Regions from separate parts of the Micromonospora musae genome, predicted to be linked through region 2. Evidence: riboswitches for the same ligand, from Rfam matches in the RefSeq annotation. Region 2 holds a riboswitch; each other region holds the start of a gene.
The links. Region 2 has a riboswitch for cobalamin ahead of D7147_RS06505 (ribonucleoside-diphosphate reductase subunit alpha). Riboswitches for the same ligand answer to the same signal wherever they lie in the genome.
Positions count from the first base shown of each region.

Region 1: another riboswitch for cobalamin. It lies ahead of D7147_RS03445 (ABC transporter substrate-binding protein); the one in region 2 lies ahead of D7147_RS06505 (ribonucleoside-diphosphate reductase subunit alpha).
Region 3: another riboswitch for cobalamin. It lies ahead of D7147_RS05995 (acyl-CoA thioesterase); the one in region 2 lies ahead of D7147_RS06505 (ribonucleoside-diphosphate reductase subunit alpha).
Region 4: another riboswitch for cobalamin. It lies ahead of cobN (cobaltochelatase subunit CobN); the one in region 2 lies ahead of D7147_RS06505 (ribonucleoside-diphosphate reductase subunit alpha).

Region 1 is NZ_RAZS01000001.1:733,751-737,728, forward strand. Features, by position in the region: gene D7147_RS03440 (FecCD family ABC transporter permease) at 1-775, opposite strand, end outside; gene D7147_RS03445 (ABC transporter substrate-binding protein) at 828-1,766, opposite strand; cobalamin riboswitch at 1,848-1,986, opposite strand; gene D7147_RS03450 (M14 family zinc carboxypeptidase) at 2,128-3,978, opposite strand, start outside.
Region 2 is NZ_RAZS01000002.1:471,537-475,514, reverse strand. Features, by position in the region: gene cbiQ (cobalt ECF transporter T component CbiQ) at 1-550, opposite strand, end outside; gene D7147_RS06515 (energy-coupling factor ABC transporter substrate-binding protein) at 551-865, opposite strand; gene D7147_RS06510 (energy-coupling factor ABC transporter permease) at 862-1,539, opposite strand; cobalamin riboswitch at 1,567-1,739, opposite strand; cobalamin riboswitch at 1,994-2,212, shown strand; gene D7147_RS06505 (ribonucleoside-diphosphate reductase subunit alpha) at 2,345-3,978, shown strand, end outside.
Region 3 is NZ_RAZS01000002.1:332,099-336,076, forward strand. Features, by position in the region: gene D7147_RS05980 (cupin domain-containing protein) at 1-217, shown strand, start outside; gene D7147_RS05985 (NAD-dependent epimerase/dehydratase family protein) at 220-1,035, shown strand; gene D7147_RS05990 (LysE family translocator) at 1,135-1,761, opposite strand; gene D7147_RS05995 (acyl-CoA thioesterase) at 1,765-2,277, opposite strand; cobalamin riboswitch at 2,403-2,618, opposite strand; gene D7147_RS06000 (ATP-binding protein) at 3,334-3,978, opposite strand, start outside.
Region 4 is NZ_RAZS01000011.1:33,525-37,502, forward strand. Features, by position in the region: gene D7147_RS25640 (hypothetical protein) at 1-318, opposite strand, end outside; gene D7147_RS25645 (hypothetical protein) at 424-759, shown strand; gene D7147_RS25650 (MBL fold metallo-hydrolase) at 788-1,522, opposite strand; cobalamin riboswitch at 1,790-1,962, shown strand; gene cobN (cobaltochelatase subunit CobN) at 2,279-3,978, shown strand, end outside.

The sequences.
Region 1 (3,978 bases), on a different contig from region 2:
GCTGCGGGTGCAGGCCGAGGCTGCTCGCCTCGTCGTCACCGACCGACAGGACGTCCAGCTCGCGGCCGTGCAGCAGCACCACGACGGCGGTGAGCACGGCGTACGGCAGGACCAGCAGGACGTCGTGCCAGCCGGCGGTGGCGAGCCGACCGAGCAGCCAGGAGTAGACCGCCTGGATGCTGTCGGCGTTGCGCTGGAGCAGGTAGGTCTGCCCGGCGGAGAGGAACGCGGAGACCGCCACCCCGGCCAGGATCAGCATCGCCGGGGAGCGGCTGCGGCCGCCCGCCGCACCGAGCAGGTAGGTCAGCGCCACCGCTCCCAGCGAGCCGACGAACGCGGCGAGCGGGATGGTCAGCGGCAGGCCGGTGAGCGCGCCCTCCGAGCCGGCGCCGCCGAGGGCGATCACCGCGGTCACCGCCAGGCCGGCCCCGGCGGCCACGCCGAGCAGGTACGGGTCGGCCAGCGGGTTGCGGAACACGCCCTGGTAGCAGCCGCCGGCGAGGGCGAGCATCCCGCCGACGAGCAGGCCGAGCACCACCCGGGGCAGCCGCAGCTCGGTGACGATGGCGATCTCCCGCTCGTTGAGCCCGCTCTCCAGGTGCACCCCGGGCAGCAGGTTGAGCAGTTCGGCGGCGACGCTGCCCGGTGGGATGGTGACCGGGCCGAGCGACACTCCGGCGACCAGCGCGACGAGGACCGCGACGAGCCCGGCGGCGAGCCAGCGCGGTCGCAGGCCGGCCGGCCGGGACGGGGTTGGCGTCTCGGCCGGCCGGATGGGCGACGAATCGCGGGCCACGGGTGCGACCCTGGTCACGGTCGACCCTCGGTCACGCGGGCACCTTGGCGACCGCGTCGACGATCGCCCGCAGCAGGTCGACGACCCGCGGCCCCCAGCGGGAGGCGACGCTGTCGTCCAGGGCGACCACCTGGTTGTTCTTCACGGCGGTGAGCCCGGACCAGCCGGCGCGCGCCTTGACCGTGTCGGCGCTCTGCTGGCAGCACTTCGTGTCGGCGAGGAAGATGAAGTCCGGGTCCGCCTTGACGATGATCTCCTGGGAGAGCTGCGGGTACCCGCCGTTCTTGTTGTCGGCGTCGGCGGGGTCGGCGATGTTCTCCAGACCGGCCATCGCGTAGAGCGAACCGATGAAGGTCTTGCTGGTCGCGCTGTAGAGCTCGGTGCCCAGCTCGTGGTAGAGGGTGAGCTTCTCCGACCGCTGCGGCAGGTCCTTCACCAGCGTGGCGATGTCGTCCCGCATCCGGCGGGTCAGGTCGGCCGCCTCGGTGGGGTGCCCGGTGAGCGTGCCCAGGTCGGTGATCTGCTGGTAGGTGTCGTCCAGAGTGGTCGCCGACGGGGTCACCAGCACCGGGATCTTGAGCTTGCCGAGCTGGTCGACGATCTTGTTGCGGTCGTCGGAGATCACCACCAGGTCGGGGTTGCGGCCGGCGATCGCCTCCGCGTTCGGCTGGAAGCCGGAGAGGTCGCTCTTCGGCACCCCGGCCGGGTAGTCCGAGTTGTCGTCGACCGCGGTCACCTGCGGACCGGCGCCGATGGCGAAGAGCATCTCGGTCACGCTCGGCGAGAGCGAGACGATCTTCTCGGGACGCTCGTCGAGGGTGATGTTGCCGACCGTGGCCGGGAAGGCGGCGGCCGACTGGCTGCTGCTGCCGGCGCCGGGGGCGTCGTCGGCCTTCTCGGCGCAGGCGCCGAGGGCGAGCGCGGCGACCGCGAGGGTCGCGGCGAGCAGCCGAGGGGTACGTCTGGACATCGGTCCTCCTGTCGGTCGAGGAGCGTGGTGCTTCGCCGACAGGGGCCGAGCGCCCGTCCGCGAGCGCCCTTCCTCGAGAGCGCGGGTCGCGACCGGTCCGCAGGCGACCTGGCTCGTCCCCGCCGTGGCGGGGTATCACAGTTGCGGGACAGCACCGGGTTCTCACCGGCTTCGCTGTGGAACGGTCGGTAAGACGGTAGCGCACGGGTCGAGCGGGCCCGATCGATGAACGAACCCATCCAGCGTGGCCGATCACCCGACCGGTCGGGGTCCGGGTCGATCGGGCGGTGGTTACCGATATGCCCCGATCCGTGGCGGGCAGGGTGGGGCCCCGTCGGGGGCGGGACGGGGCCCCACCGATTCAGGAGGCGGTGATGGTGACGTTGTCCACAGCCGCCTCGACCAGGCTCGCGCCCGAGGCGTCCGCCGCCTGGACCAGGATCCGTACGCTCTGGCCCGCGTACGGGGTGAGGTTCAGGTTCGCCACCGCCCAGGAGCCGTTGCGGTTGGTCGCCGCCCCGGCCTGGTTCAGCAGGGTGGTGGTGCCGCCGCCGTGCACCACGCTGACCCGGAGGTAGTCGGCCGACGAGGAGTTCGAGCCGTGCGCCAGGTACCAGGCGAGCGAGAGGGTGAGTGTGCCGCCGGCGGGCAGCGTCACCGCCGGCGACTGGGCGCTGGTCACCCCGCCGTCGAGGTCGTAGTCACCGGCCCCGGCGCCGGCCAGCCGGCCGGTGACCAGGTCGTTGCCGCCCGCGTACGGGGTGAGCTGCTTGGCGCCGCTGGACGTGGTCGCCTGGGCGGCGCCCCGCTCCCAGGCCCCGAGGGTCGCGGTGTCCGTGCCGTTCGGGTTCACCGTCCAGCCGGTGGCGGTCTCGAAGGTGTCCGACCAGACAGTGGTGCCGCCACCGCCACCGCAGTACTGGGTCTGCTTGCCGATCGCCCGGTACGGGCAGTCGGCGTACTCGCTGAGCATCAGCACCGCCTCCCGGTTGCGGGAGGTCTGCGCCGGGATCACCTCGTCGGGCGGGTAGAAGCCGCCGCCACCGGCCGAGCCCGGGTACATCTCGAAGGTGTAGGCCCAGATGCCGTGCGCCGCCCACATCCAGTCGATGCTGGTGCCGTCGGCGATGTAGAGGTCGCTGGACTGCTCCGGCGTGTAGCCGTTGGTGGCGGCCATCTGCTGGCCGATGGTGGCGAAGGTGTTGTACTGGTCGGCCGTCATCCCGCTGGGCGTGTTGGCGGTCGTGTAGCCGAACGGCCAGAGCACGAGCTGCGAGTAGGTGTGGAAGTCGATGTTGGCCTTGATCTGCTGCACACCGCCGACCACCCGGCTGTTGACGAAGTTCCGCAGCGCCTGGGTCTCCGGCGCGGAGAACGCCGACGGGCCCCGGTAGGTCTCCGACGAGGTCGAGCCCGACGAGCCGCCGCAGCAGCCCCACTGGTAGGACCAGTTCCGGTTCAGGTCGGTGCCGATCGCCGACGAGCCGCTGTTCGGCTGCCGGTTCTTCCGCCAGGACCGGTAGGACCCGGTGGCGATGTCGTACTCGCTGCCGTCCGGGTTGACCGTCGGCACGATCCAGATCTCCCGCCCGTTGACGAGGTTGGTGATCCGGGAGTCGCTGCCGTACCCGTCGGTGAAGAGGTTCAGCAGGTAGATCGCCATCTCCACGGTCAGGTGCTCGCGGGCGTGCTGCTGGGCGTTGAAGAGGAGCTCCGGCTCGTTCTCGTCGGTGGCGACGTTGTCGGAGATCTTCACGGCCATCAGGTCGCGGCCCTCGTAGGAGCTGCCGATGCTGAGCTTGCGGGCGATCGTCGGGTGGCTCGCCACGACCTGGTTCACCACCGCGGTCAGCTCGGCGTAGTCGTGGTAGTTCGAGTCGGCGGGCGGGAAGGCGAGGGTGCCGACGTCGCCGTGGGTGTGCGGGGTGGACGGTGGTGCGGGGACCGCTTCCAGCCGGAAGCCGAGGCGGCCGATCGCCGCGGCCTCGGCCGGCGTGGCCGAGACGTGCAGCACGCCGTGCTCGCTGTAGTCGATCGCCGCGCCGGTGCGGGCCACCGCGTTGCGGTCGGCGAGCGTACGGGGGCCGAGCACCCGGTACTCGGCGGCGGCCGATCCGCCGGGTCCGGTGCCCGGTCGGGCGGCGGCCGGGCCGGTGGTGACGGTGACGAACGCCAGGCCGGAGGCGACGGCGAGCGCCAGGGCGCGACGGAG
Region 2 (3,978 bases):
GCCCGGCGAGCGACCGGTAGGCGGTGCGCCAGGTCCGGAAGCCGAGCCGGGCCGCCTGCGCCTCCCGGACCGCGCGCACGCTCTCCACCAGGAGGAAGAGCATCCGGTACGTCAGCGCGGCGACCTCGGTGACCGCCGCGGGCACCCCGAGCCGTTGCAGCCTCGGCAGCACCTCCGACAGCGGCGTGGTGGCGCTGAACAGCAGCAGGCAGGTCAGCGCCGCCACCGACCGGCCGGCCGTGTGCGCCGCCGTGCCGAAGCCGGCGGTGTTGACCGTCAGCCGGATCGGCGCGTGCACCGTCACCACCAGCGGCACCGTCGACGTCGCCACGAAGAGCAGTGGCACCCTCGCCGCCCGCAGCACCACGGCCGGCGACACCCGTGCCGGCCCGACGAGCAGCACCGCTGCCGCCAGGCCGGAGAGCAGCGCGCCCGGCCACGGCGGCAGGATCACCGCGCAGGCCAGCAACCCGAGCGAGAGCAGCGCCTTCTCCCCGGGGTGCCGTGACCGCCACGGGCCGGTGTGGGCCGCGACGTCGAGAGCGAACACCTACTCGTGCGGCTGCTCGGCGATGCGGTACCGCCGCCGCGTCCGGGCGACCCCGAAGTAGTAGCCGAGGAAACCGGCGCCGAGCGCCGCCTGGAGCGCGAAGAGCGCGGACTCCACCTCGCCCGAGGGCGGCTCGTAGATCGGCGAGAACCAGGGTTCGTAGTCGGGGTGGTCGTCGACGATCGCCTGCTCGGCGAGCGCGTCCGCGCCGGCGAACGGCTCCTCACCGGAACCGAGGCCGAGCGCCACCGGCGCCACCGCCAGCAGCACCACCGCGAGCAGCAGGAGCAGGTTGACCCGGGAGAAGCGCTTCACGCCTGCACCGCCGGCTTCCGCAGCACGCCGAGCCGGCGCAGCTCGTCGCCGCTGACCCGGGTCAGGAGGCGTACCACCAGCACCGAGAGCAGCCCCTCGCTGACGGCCAGCGGGATCTGGGTCACCGCGAAGATCCCGCCGAACTTGACGAGCGCGCCCACGAAGCCGGTCGCCGGGTCGGGGAACGCCAGCGCCAGCTGGGCGCTGGTGACGCAGTAGGTGGCCAGGTCGCCCAGTGCCGCCGCGGCGAAGACCGCCACGTCCAGTCCGCCGCCGAGCCGGCGGATCAGCGCGTAGACCGCGTACGCCACCCACGGGCCGACGATCGCCATCGAGAAGATGTTGGCGCCCAGTGTGCTCAACCCGCCGTGCGCGAGCAGCACCGCCTGGAAGAGCAGCACGATGCCGCCGAGCACGCTCATCACCGGCGGTCGGAACAGCACCGCCCCCAGGCCGGTGCCGGTCGGGTGCGAGCAGGAACCCGTCACCGAGGGAATCTTCAACGCGGAGAGCACGAAGGTGAACGCGCCCGCGGCGCCGAGCAGCAGCTTCGACTCCGGGTCCTGGCGGACCTGCTGGACCAGCGCCCGGCTGCCGTGGACGACGAACGGTGTGGACACCGCGAACCACGCCGCGGCCTGTATCGGGGGGAGGTACCCCTCGGCGATGTGCATCGACGACCTTCCTCTCCAGCACCTCGTGGATGAGATCCCGTCAAGGCCGGTCTCCTGGCTTCCGGATCGACGCTCACTCCGGCCTTCCCAGGCCCGGATGGGCCCAGTGGCGTTTCTCGGAGATCGCTACCCGGTCACAGTGGCGAGGGCCGCGCCGGCATTTCACCGGCTTCCCGTGCACCTTGACGGGCGAGAGGCTATCGGGCCGTCACCGGGCGGGGCAAGCGCCCGACGGGCAGCGTGACGTACGCCGCCCCCGGCCGCGGCGTCCGGACCGGACGGAGCCCGACCCGGGGACGACGCCGGTCGCCCGACCGACGACGACGGCGCCCCGGTGGACGACATGCTCCCGGCCACGGCATCGCGGCGGACGGCACGCGCCCGGGCGACGGTGAGAGAAAGGCGACACGCGGACGCGACATCTGGTGTTGCCGACCCGCCGACGGCGGCATATATGGTGTCTCACGCAGCTGGTTCGGCCGCACCTGCACGGGGCGGCCGAGGCAAGAGGGAACCCGGTGCGAATCCGGGACTGCCCCGCAGCGGTGAGTGGGAACGAACGCCGTCATCGAGCACTGGGCCCGACGGGCCTGGGAAGCGACGGCCAGTAGGCGACCGGTCTCCCCCGGTCACGCCCGCGAGTCCGAAGACCTGCCAGCGCGCCGCACGCGTCGCGTGCGGTGGTCGGAGGCCGCGCGGGACGGCCGACGCCATCAGCCGGCCGGTCACGGCCGGCCTGCCGTGAGGCGGCCAGTGGCGTTCCTCCTGCGCGTTCGTCGACAGTGGACATGCGTGAGGAGGGGACATGACGGCGACGCAGGAGCAGGCGGCAGTCGATCAGGCGGTGCCGGAGCAGCGTCGGCATGTGATGCAGGTCCGTAAGCGCGACGGCGACACCGAGCCGGTGGACGTCAACAAGATCGTCAGGGCGGTGGAGCGGTGGGTCGCCGACCTGGGCGAGGTGGACCCGCTGCGGGTCGCCACCCGGACGATCAGCGGGCTGTACGACGGGGCCACCACCGCGGAGCTGGACAAGTTGTCCATCCAGACGGCTGCGGAGCTGATCGGTGAGGAGCCGCAGTACTCGAAGCTCGCGGCGCGGCTGCTCGCCGCCTACGTGGACAAGGAGGTGCGCGGGCAGGGCGTCGAGAGCTTCAGCCAGTCCATCCGGTACGCCCACGGTCTGGGCCTGATCGGCGACGACACGGCCGAGTTCGTGGCACGTCACGCGCGCAAGCTGGACGACGCCGTGGAACCGGCCGGTGATCTGCGGTTCGAGTACTTCGGCCTGCGCACGGTCGCGGACCGCTACCTGCTGCGGCACCCGCAGTCGCGGCTGGTGGTCGAGACACCGCAGTACTGGCTGCTGCGGGTGGCGTGCGGCCTCTCCGAGACACCGGTCGAGGCGATCGAGTTCTACCGGCTCATGTCGTCGCTGGCGTACCTGCCGAGTTCGCCGACCCTGTTCAACTCGGGCACCCGGCACACCCAGATGTCGTCCTGCTTCCTGGTCGACTCGCCCCGCGACGAGCTGGACTCGATCTACGAGCGCTACCACCAGGTGGCGAAGCTGTCGAAGTTCTCCGGCGGCATCGGCATCGCCTGGTCGCGGGTGCGCGGCCGTGGCGCGCTGATCCGCGGCACGAACGGCAGGTCGAACGGGATCGTGCCGTTCCTCAAGACCCTCGACGCCGGCGTCGCGGCGGTCAACCAGGGCGGCCGGCGCAAGGGGGCGGCCTGCGTGTACCTGGAGCCGTGGCACCCGGACGTCGAGGAGTTCCTCGAGCTGCGCGACAACACCGGTGAGGAGTCCCGGCGTACGCACAACCTCAACCTGGCGAACTGGATCCCGGACGAGTTCATGCGGCGGGTCGAGGCGGACGGCGACTGGTCGCTCATCGACCCGTCCGAGGCGCCGGAGCTGCCGGACCTGTACGGCGAGGAGTTCGACGAGGCGTACCGGGCGGCCGAGAAGAAGGCCGTGAAGACGGTCAAGGCCCGGGAGCTGTACGGGCGGATGATGCGCACGCTCGCGCAGACCGGCAACGGGTGGATGACGTTCAAGGACCCGTCGAACCGGCTCTCCAACCAGACCGGCGCGCCCGGCAACACGATCCACCTGTCGAACCTCTGCACCGAGATCCTGGAGGTGAACAACGACGCCGAGACCGCGGTCTGCAATCTCGGCTCGGTCAACCTCGGCGCGCACGTCACCGCCGACGGGGTCGACTGGGAGAAGCTGCGCTCGACGGTGCGTACCGCGGTGGTCTTCCTCGACCGGGTGATCGACATCAACTACTACCCGGCCGAGCAGGCGGCGGCGTCGAACCCGCGCTGGCGGCCGGTCGGGCTCGGGCTGATGGGCCTGCAGGACGCCTTCTTCACCCTGCGCCTGCCGTTCGACTCCGCGCAGGCCCGGGAGCTCTCCACCCGGGTGCA
Region 3 (3,978 bases), 140 kb from region 2:
GCCGGAGCGAGTGATCAAGGCCGGTGAGGCGTTCTGGGAGCCCGGCGGTGACGTCATCCACTACCAGGCGGCCAACAACCTGCCCGACCAGGCGGTCAAGTTCCTGGTCGTCATGGTCTGCGCGCCGGACAAGGAGATGCTGGTGCTGGTGAGCCCCGAGGAGCTCGAAGCGCGCAAGGACCGCAGGGCGCCCCGGCCGACCGACGGAGCGGCCTGATCATGCGGATCCTGCTCGCCGGCTCGACCGGCGTCATCGGCCGCCGACTCGCGCCCCTGCTGACCGCCCAGGGGCACCAGGTCGTCGGCCTGGCCCGCAACGGACCGCTCGCCGTCGACGTCTTCGACCGGGACGCGGTGGCCGCCGCCGTGCGCGACGTCCGGCCCGACGCGGTGCTGCACCAGCTCACCAGCCTGAGCACCGGTGACCGCGCCGCCAACGCGCGGCTGCGCCGGGTCGGCACCCGCAACCTCGTCGACGCGGCGCTCGCCGCCGGGGTACGCCGGATCGTGGCCCAGAGCATCACCTGGGCGTACGAGCCGGGCGCCGAGCCCGCGACGGAGGAGACCCCTTTCGACCTGCACGCCGTCGAGCCAAGGCAGCACACCGTGGCCGCTGTCGCCGCGCTCGAATCCGCCGTGCAGGAGGCGCCCGAGTGGGTCGTGCTGCGGTACGGCACGCTCTACGGCCCGGACACCTGGTACGCCCGCGACGGCCTGATGGCCCGGTTCGCCGCCGCGGGCCAGCTCCCCGCGGACGCCGACGTCGCCAGCCTGCTGCACGTCGACGACGCCGTGGCCGCCGCGGCGGCGGCCCTGGAGTGGCCCACCGGCACGGTCAACGTCTGCGACGACGAGCCCGCCGCCGGCAACGTCTGGGTGCCCGCGTTCTGCGCGGCCGCCGGGGTTCCCGCGCCCGCGCCGACCGAGGGCGAACGGAACGGCTGGGCCCGGGGAGCGAACAACCACTACGCCCGCAAGCACCTCGGCTGGGTCCCGGAGCACCCCTCCTGGCGAACGGGGTTCAGCACCCTGTGAGCCGTCCACCCCGCCACGGCACCGGCCGCCCGGCCCACGGCCCGGCCGCCCCCGCGCGGCTCCGCCGTGCGGAACCGCCCCCGGTGCCGGGCGGGCGCCCTACGAACTCGTCGCCAGGCGGAGCCCGAGGGCGACGAAGGCGACCGCGCAGATCCGGTTGATCCGCCGGGCCCAGCGGCCGTCGGCCAGCCGGCCCGCGAGCCGCCCCGCACCCACGCCGAGAGCGATGTCGACGGTGAGCTGCACCGCGACGAAGAGCGCGCCGAGCAGCACCAGCTGGGCGGTGACGTCGCCGGAGGCCGGCGAGACGAACTGCGGCAGGAACGCCACGCTGAACAGGATCATCTTCGGATTGAGCAGATTGGTCACCAGTCCACGCAGGAACGCCCGGCCGGGCCGGGCGTCCGCTCCGTCGGTGGCGATGGCGGGTCCGCCGGCGCTGCGCAGCGCCCGCACCCCGAGCAGGACCAGGTACGCGGCGCCGGCCCAGCGGATCACGGTGAAGAGCACTGGCGAGGCGGAGATCGCCGCCGCGAGGCCGCACACCACCGCCGTGACGTGCACCGCCTCACCGGCGGCGACACCGAGCGCCGCCACCACCCCCGCACGGGCGCCGTAGCGGGCCGCGTTGGCGAGGACGAACATCATGTCCGGGCCGGGGGTGAGCATGAGGACCACGATCGCGGCGAGGTAACCGGCGAGGGCGGCCGCGGAGAGACCGAGCACGTCTCAGCCCTCCTCGGCGTCACCGAGCAGGGCGCGCCGCAGCGCCAGCCGGTGCTCGCGGCGGATCTCCGCCTCGCGGTAGCGACGCCGGTCCTCGTCGGTGTGCGGCAGCAGCGGCGGCACCCGACGCGGCTGGCCCGCGTCGTCCACGGCGACCATGACCAGGTGCGCGGTCGCCACGTCGACCGGCGGCACGGCCCGGTCCCACCGGTCCGCGGTGACCCGGACCGCCAGCTCCATCGAGCTGCGTCCGGCCCAGGTGATCCGGGCGTCGACGTGCACGACGTCGCCGACGCGGACCGCGCGCAGGAACGCGGTCTCGTCGATGGCCGCGGTGACAGCCGGCCCGTCGGAGTGCCGGGCGGCGACGACCCCGGCGACCGAGTCGATGAGGTTGAGGATCCGGCCACCGTGGACCGTACCCATCAGATTGGTGTGGTGCTGGTCCATGATCTGCGACAGCGTCAGGTGGGACGCCGACGGCGGCCGGCCGGCGAGGGTGATGGTGTCGTGCACAGTGTGGTTCGTCCGTCCTCGGGAAGCACACCACCGACCCCGGTGAGCGCACGTCGAGGACGCGCCGACGGCTGCGGCGCCTCACCCGCCCGACCCGCCCGCGAGGTCGACGGCAGCGCACACACCTCGTGTGCGCAGCGCGGGCAGGTCTTCGGACTCGCGGGCGTGACCGGTGCTCACCGGTCTTCTACTGGCCGTCGCTTCCCAGGCAGGTAGCCCAGTGCCGATGACGGCGGTCGTTCCCACTCACCGCTGCGGGGCAGTCCCGGATTTCCACCGGATTCCCTCTTACGACGTACGGCCGGATCACGACCGGACGAACCAGCGCCACCCGGCAGCCTACCGCGCGTCGATCGACCACCGGGCAGGGCGGACGTCGGCTGTGAGCTATCCCCGGCCGGGCGGGGGCGGTTCATCCTGCCGGGCCGGTGGGCTGCTACCACGGCCGTCGTGGGGTGTTCAACGTCGGCGGCCCGGCCACGATTCTGGCCCGAGGATGCCACCGGTCACACCCCGAGAGCGAACCAAACCGCCCAGCCGGGGGCGGCGCACCCCAGCCCGCGCCGCCGATGAACCGGACATCGTTCGTCAATCACCCCGGCCGCGACCGGTGATCGACTCGGGTTCCTTGAAGTCGGCCATTCACGCGGCCGGGACACCCCGACGTCAAGGAAACCGAGTCGATCTTCGACGCGCAGGGGGCGATGAGCGCGATGTGTCCGGTTTGCGAGGCCGGGAGAGGCAGCGGGCAGTGCCCAACGACCGGGCTCTGCCCCGGGGGTGTCGGCCCGATCCGCGTGAAGGTCCATTCGAGGGGCCGCGCGGGGCCGCAAACCGGGACACCGCGCGCCAATCACCCCGATCACCAGTAGCCCGGGGGCGATCAGGGCGATGTGTCCCGAATGGGGTACCGGCGGGGCGGCGGGGCCGGTGACCACCGCGGGTGGGCGCGGTGCCGGGGGCGCTGCCGGGCGACGCGGTCGGGAGGGAGCTCCACCCCGCGTCGCCCGAACCGGTGAGCCGTGCGCCGGTTCCGCAGCGGCCCGCCGTTCGCCGTCAGGTCATCGCGATGTGTCCGTCGGGCGCCTGGCGCGGCCGCTGGACCGGTCGGCGCAGGTGCGCCTCGATCGCCTCGATGATGCGTGGACGCAGGTCGGCGGTGCGGATCACCGCGTCGACCGAGCCGACCTCGACGGCCCGCTGGACGCTGTGCACCCGGTCGAACTCCGCCGCCACCTCGCCGAGCTTCTCCGCGCGGACCGACGAGCGCAACTCGCCGAGCTCGGCGGTCAACGTGGCGCGGTCGGTGCCGGCGGCCGCCGCCACGCGGGCCTCCAGCTCCCGCACCCGCGGGTCCGCCGCGGTACGGGCGTCCACCTCGCCGGTGAAGACCACCGCTGCGGCCGGGGCCCCGCCGAGCACCGAGGCGAACGAGCCCTCCAGCGCCAGCACGGTCATGTTGGGGTTCAGCGCCTTGGAGAAGACGACGAACGCTCCGCCGTGGTACCGCGAGATCACGCAGAAGACGATGGGCCCGCGGAAGTTCACGATCGCCCGGCCGATCTCGGCGCCGTACTCCAGCTGCAGCTCGCGCAGCGACTCGGGCGAGCCGTCGAAGCCCGAGAGGTTGGCGAGCACCACCAGCGGCCGGTTGCCGCTGGCCGCGTTGATCGCCCGCGCGGCCTTCTTCGACGAGCGGGG
Region 4 (3,978 bases), on a different contig from region 2:
CGCCGGATCGGTCGCCCGGTTCGTGGCCGGTCGGTGGATCCAGTCGGCGGTGAAGAGCACCCGGAAGCCGTACGGCCGCAGGTCCAGGTCGGCGAAGCTGTCCTTGACCGAGGCTCCCGGACCCGGGTCGATCCGGGCCAGCAGCGCGTCCGCGGAGACCCCGGGGCGAAGCGTGACGGCATCCGGGTACCAGGGCGGGGAGCGGCGCGGCACCGACCAGGCGTCGGCGTCGGTAGCGCCGGGGAGGTCGTGGCACGCGCAGACGAGATCGCACCACTCGGCGTTGTTCCGCGCGGCCGACGCGCGCTCCCCGGACACCGCCCGACCCTAGCCCGTCGGTCCAGCGTGCTCCCATCGGGCTCGCAGGATATTGCCAGGTGACGGTGGTGAACTGGACGGAACGCGCACGGAGAGGAGCCGGGCATGGGCTGGTTCAACCGGCGGTCCCGATCCGCCGACGGGACCCCGACGAAGCTGGACCGGGAGGCGACCCGGGACGACCTCGCCGCGCTGGAGGCCTTCGTCACCAGCCGCCGGGGCGTCGAGTTCTACCTGGAGCCGGAGACCACCGCGACCGACACCACTGTGGTGGCGATCGCTTACGACGGGGAGTGGATCCGCCGCCGCACCGGTTCGCCCCGCGCCGCGGCGACCATCGCACGGCGGCACGCCGTTCCGCTCTACGAGGCCGGCCGCACCGGCTACCCGGAGCGGATGCGCGCCTGGAACCGGGCCCACCCCGAGCGTCGGGCCCGCTGACGCGCGAGCAGGCGCGCGTCGACGTCCCTCAGCCGGCCTCGGCCCGGGCCTGCGCGCGGGTCATCGGCGCGGAGTGGCTGGCGACGTACCAGTCGTAGTCGTCGTCGAGCAGCCGGCGGACCAGCCCGAGGTCGGGGCCGTCGTCCGGCTCGCGAAGGTGCGCCGGGGGCGGGTAGAAGGAGTCGCCGAGCAGCATGACGCCCGAGTCCGGCACCAGCACCACCGTCGAGTCCGGCGCGTGCCGGCCGCCGACATGGCGCAGCAGCACTCCGACCGGCAGCTCGTCGGCGTCGGTGAAGGTACGGGTCGGCGGCAACACCGCGAAGTCGTCCCACGAGTCCACCGCGAACGCGCGCGCCCGGAAACTCGGCGCGAGCCGAGGGTTCGCGCGGACCTGTTCGCGCAGGTAGCGGTGGCTCCACGGCCGGGCCGCCTCGGCCCGCAGCAGCTCCTGGCCGGTCACCTGCCCGACGATCTCCACGCCGGGCCAGGCGCAAGCGCCCCACACGTGGTCCCAGTGGTGATGCGTGTAGACGAGCCAGCGCGGTTCCGGCAGCCCCGCCGCGTGCAGCGCGGCCCGGATCTCCCGGGCGTGCGCCGGGCTCTGCCCCGCGTCGATGATCACACTGCCGCGCTCGTCGGCCACCACGGCGACGCCGGCCTGGACGGCCGCCGGGTCGGGATCGCCGGGGCAGAGCCAGACCCGTCCGGCGAGCTGATGGAACTGCATGCCGATGATGGCGACCTCCCCGGGATCGACCACGGACGCTCGCCGAGGCCCGGTCGATAGTAGTGTTTGGGGCTCGTCATCCGTGTGCCGGCCAGCGGTTCAGCGCGATCGCGGGCGCCGGACGCCGGCCGTGGGCGTCGGCCGGGCAGGCCGGCGAGCGTAGCGCCGGGCGCGCCGATCGGATGGCCGCCGCGCACCAGGTCGGCGGGGCCCCGGACGATGCCCGGAATCGATCTGACTCGATGACATCGACGCTGATCAGCCGCCCGGGGCGGCGTTGACCGGCCGGGACGGGTGTGGCAGCATTCGCGGCCTGACGGCAGTGAAGGAAGCCGGTGCGATTCCGGCGCGGTCCCGCCACTGTCATCGGGGAGTGAGCCCTCCTTGCGAGTCACGACCGCGTGCGGTTGGAAGGCCGGGGGTGAGCGTCGATCCGGGAGCCAGGATACTTCGGCCGTCGGGATGTGACCCCAGGGCGTGGAGACCCGAGGAGGACCCGATGACGCACCGCGTCCACCGTGCCGGCGGCGATCGCCGTGACCGGCCCAATACCATCGGCGCGCCCGCGCCGCAGCGCGCCCGCCGCGCCACCCGACCCCGTACTGCCGCGCCGACCGGCCACACCGGAGCGCCGCCGGGCGGGCTCGACCCCGCCGGCTGACCCGTACGCCGACCGCCGCGCCAACCGCCGGCTCCGGCCGGCCGACCGCGCCCGCTGAACCCCGCGCCATCCACCCCTCAGCCCGACCGCCCCGACGGCGAGCCGGGCGTCACTCTCCGGAGCCATCCGTGCGTACCCTGCTGCTGTCCACCTCCGACACCGATCTGCTCGCCGCCCGGGCCAGCGGCGCGGACTACCGGCTGGCCAATCCGGTCCGCGTCGACGCCGAGGCCGTACCCGCGCTGCTCGACGGCGTGGACGTCGCCGTCGTACGGCTGCTCGGTGGCCGGCCGGCGTGGCCGGACGGACTGGCCGCGGTGCTCGCCTCCGGCGTGCCGACGGTCGTGCTCAGCGGCGAGTCGGCGCCCGACGCGGAGCTGATGGCTGCCTCCACGCTGCCCGCCGGGGTGGTCACGCAGGCCCTGGCGTACCTGGTCGAGGGGGGTCCGGAGAACCTCGCCCAGCTGACCCGGTTCCTCTCCGACACGGTGCTGCTCACCGGCGAGGGCTTCGCGCCGCCGGCGCCCACCCCCGCGTACGGCGTCCACGGTGACCGGGCGACCGATCCGGGGCGGCCGACCGTCGGCATCGTCTTCTACCGGGCGCACGCGCTCGCCGGCAACACCGCCTTCGTGGACACGCTCGCCAACGCGGTGGAGGCGGCCGGGGGCAACGCCCTGCCCGTCTACTGCGGATCGCTGCGCGGGCTGACCGCGGGCGCCGGTCCGCTGGAGCTGCTCGCCCGCTGCGACACGCTGCTGGTGACCGTGCTGGCGGCCGGCGGCGCGGTTGCCGCGGACGCCTCCGCGGGCGGCGACGAGGACACCTGGGACGTGGGGGCGCTCGCCGCGCTCGACGTGCCGGTGGTCCAGGCGCTGCTGCTGACCAGCACCCGCGAGCAGTGGGCCGACTCCGACGCCGGCCTCACCCCGCTGGACGCCGCCATGCAGGTGGCCGTCCCGGAGTTCGACGGCCGGATCATCACCGTGCCCTTCTCGTTCAAGAAGATCGACGCCGACGGTCTCTCCGTCTACGCCGCCGACCCGGAGCGCGCCGCCCGGGTTGCCGGCATCGCGGTGCGGCAGGCCCGGCTGCGTGGGCTCCCCAACGCCGACAAGCGCCTCGCGATCGTGCTCAGCTCGTACCCGACGAAGCACTCCCGGGTCGGCAACGCCGTCGGCCTGGACACCCCCGCCTCGGCGGTGCGGCTCTTCGCCGCGCTGGCCGAGGCCGGGTACGACCTCGGCTCCACGCCGCCGCCCGACGACGGGGACGCCCTGATCCACGCCCTGATCGCCGCCGGTGGTCACGACGTCGAGTGGCTCACCCCCGAGCAGCTCACCGCCGCCGAGGCCCGGGTGCCAGGCGAGGTCTATCGACGTTGGTTCGACGAGGTGCCGGCCGCGCTGCGCGAGCGGATGCGCGCGCACTGGGGCGAGCCGCCCGGTGAGCTGTACACCGACGGCGGTGACGTCGTGCTGGCCGGGCTGCGCTTCGGCAACGTGGCGCTGCTCATCCAGCCGCCGCGCGGCTTCGGCGAGAACCCCATCGCCATCTACCACGACCCGGACCTGCCGCCCAGCCACCACTACCTGGCCGCGTACCGGTGGCTCGCCGCCCGGCCCGAGGACGGCGGCTTCGGCGCCGACGCGGTGGTGCACCTCGGCAAGCACGGCACCCTCGAATGGCTGCCCGGCAAGGGCCTCGGGCTCGCCGCCGACTGCGCCCCCGACGCCGTCCTCGGCGACCTGCCGCTGGTCTACCCGTTCATCGTCAACGACCCCGGGGAGGGCACGCAGGCCAAGCGCCGCGCCCACGCGGTCGTCGT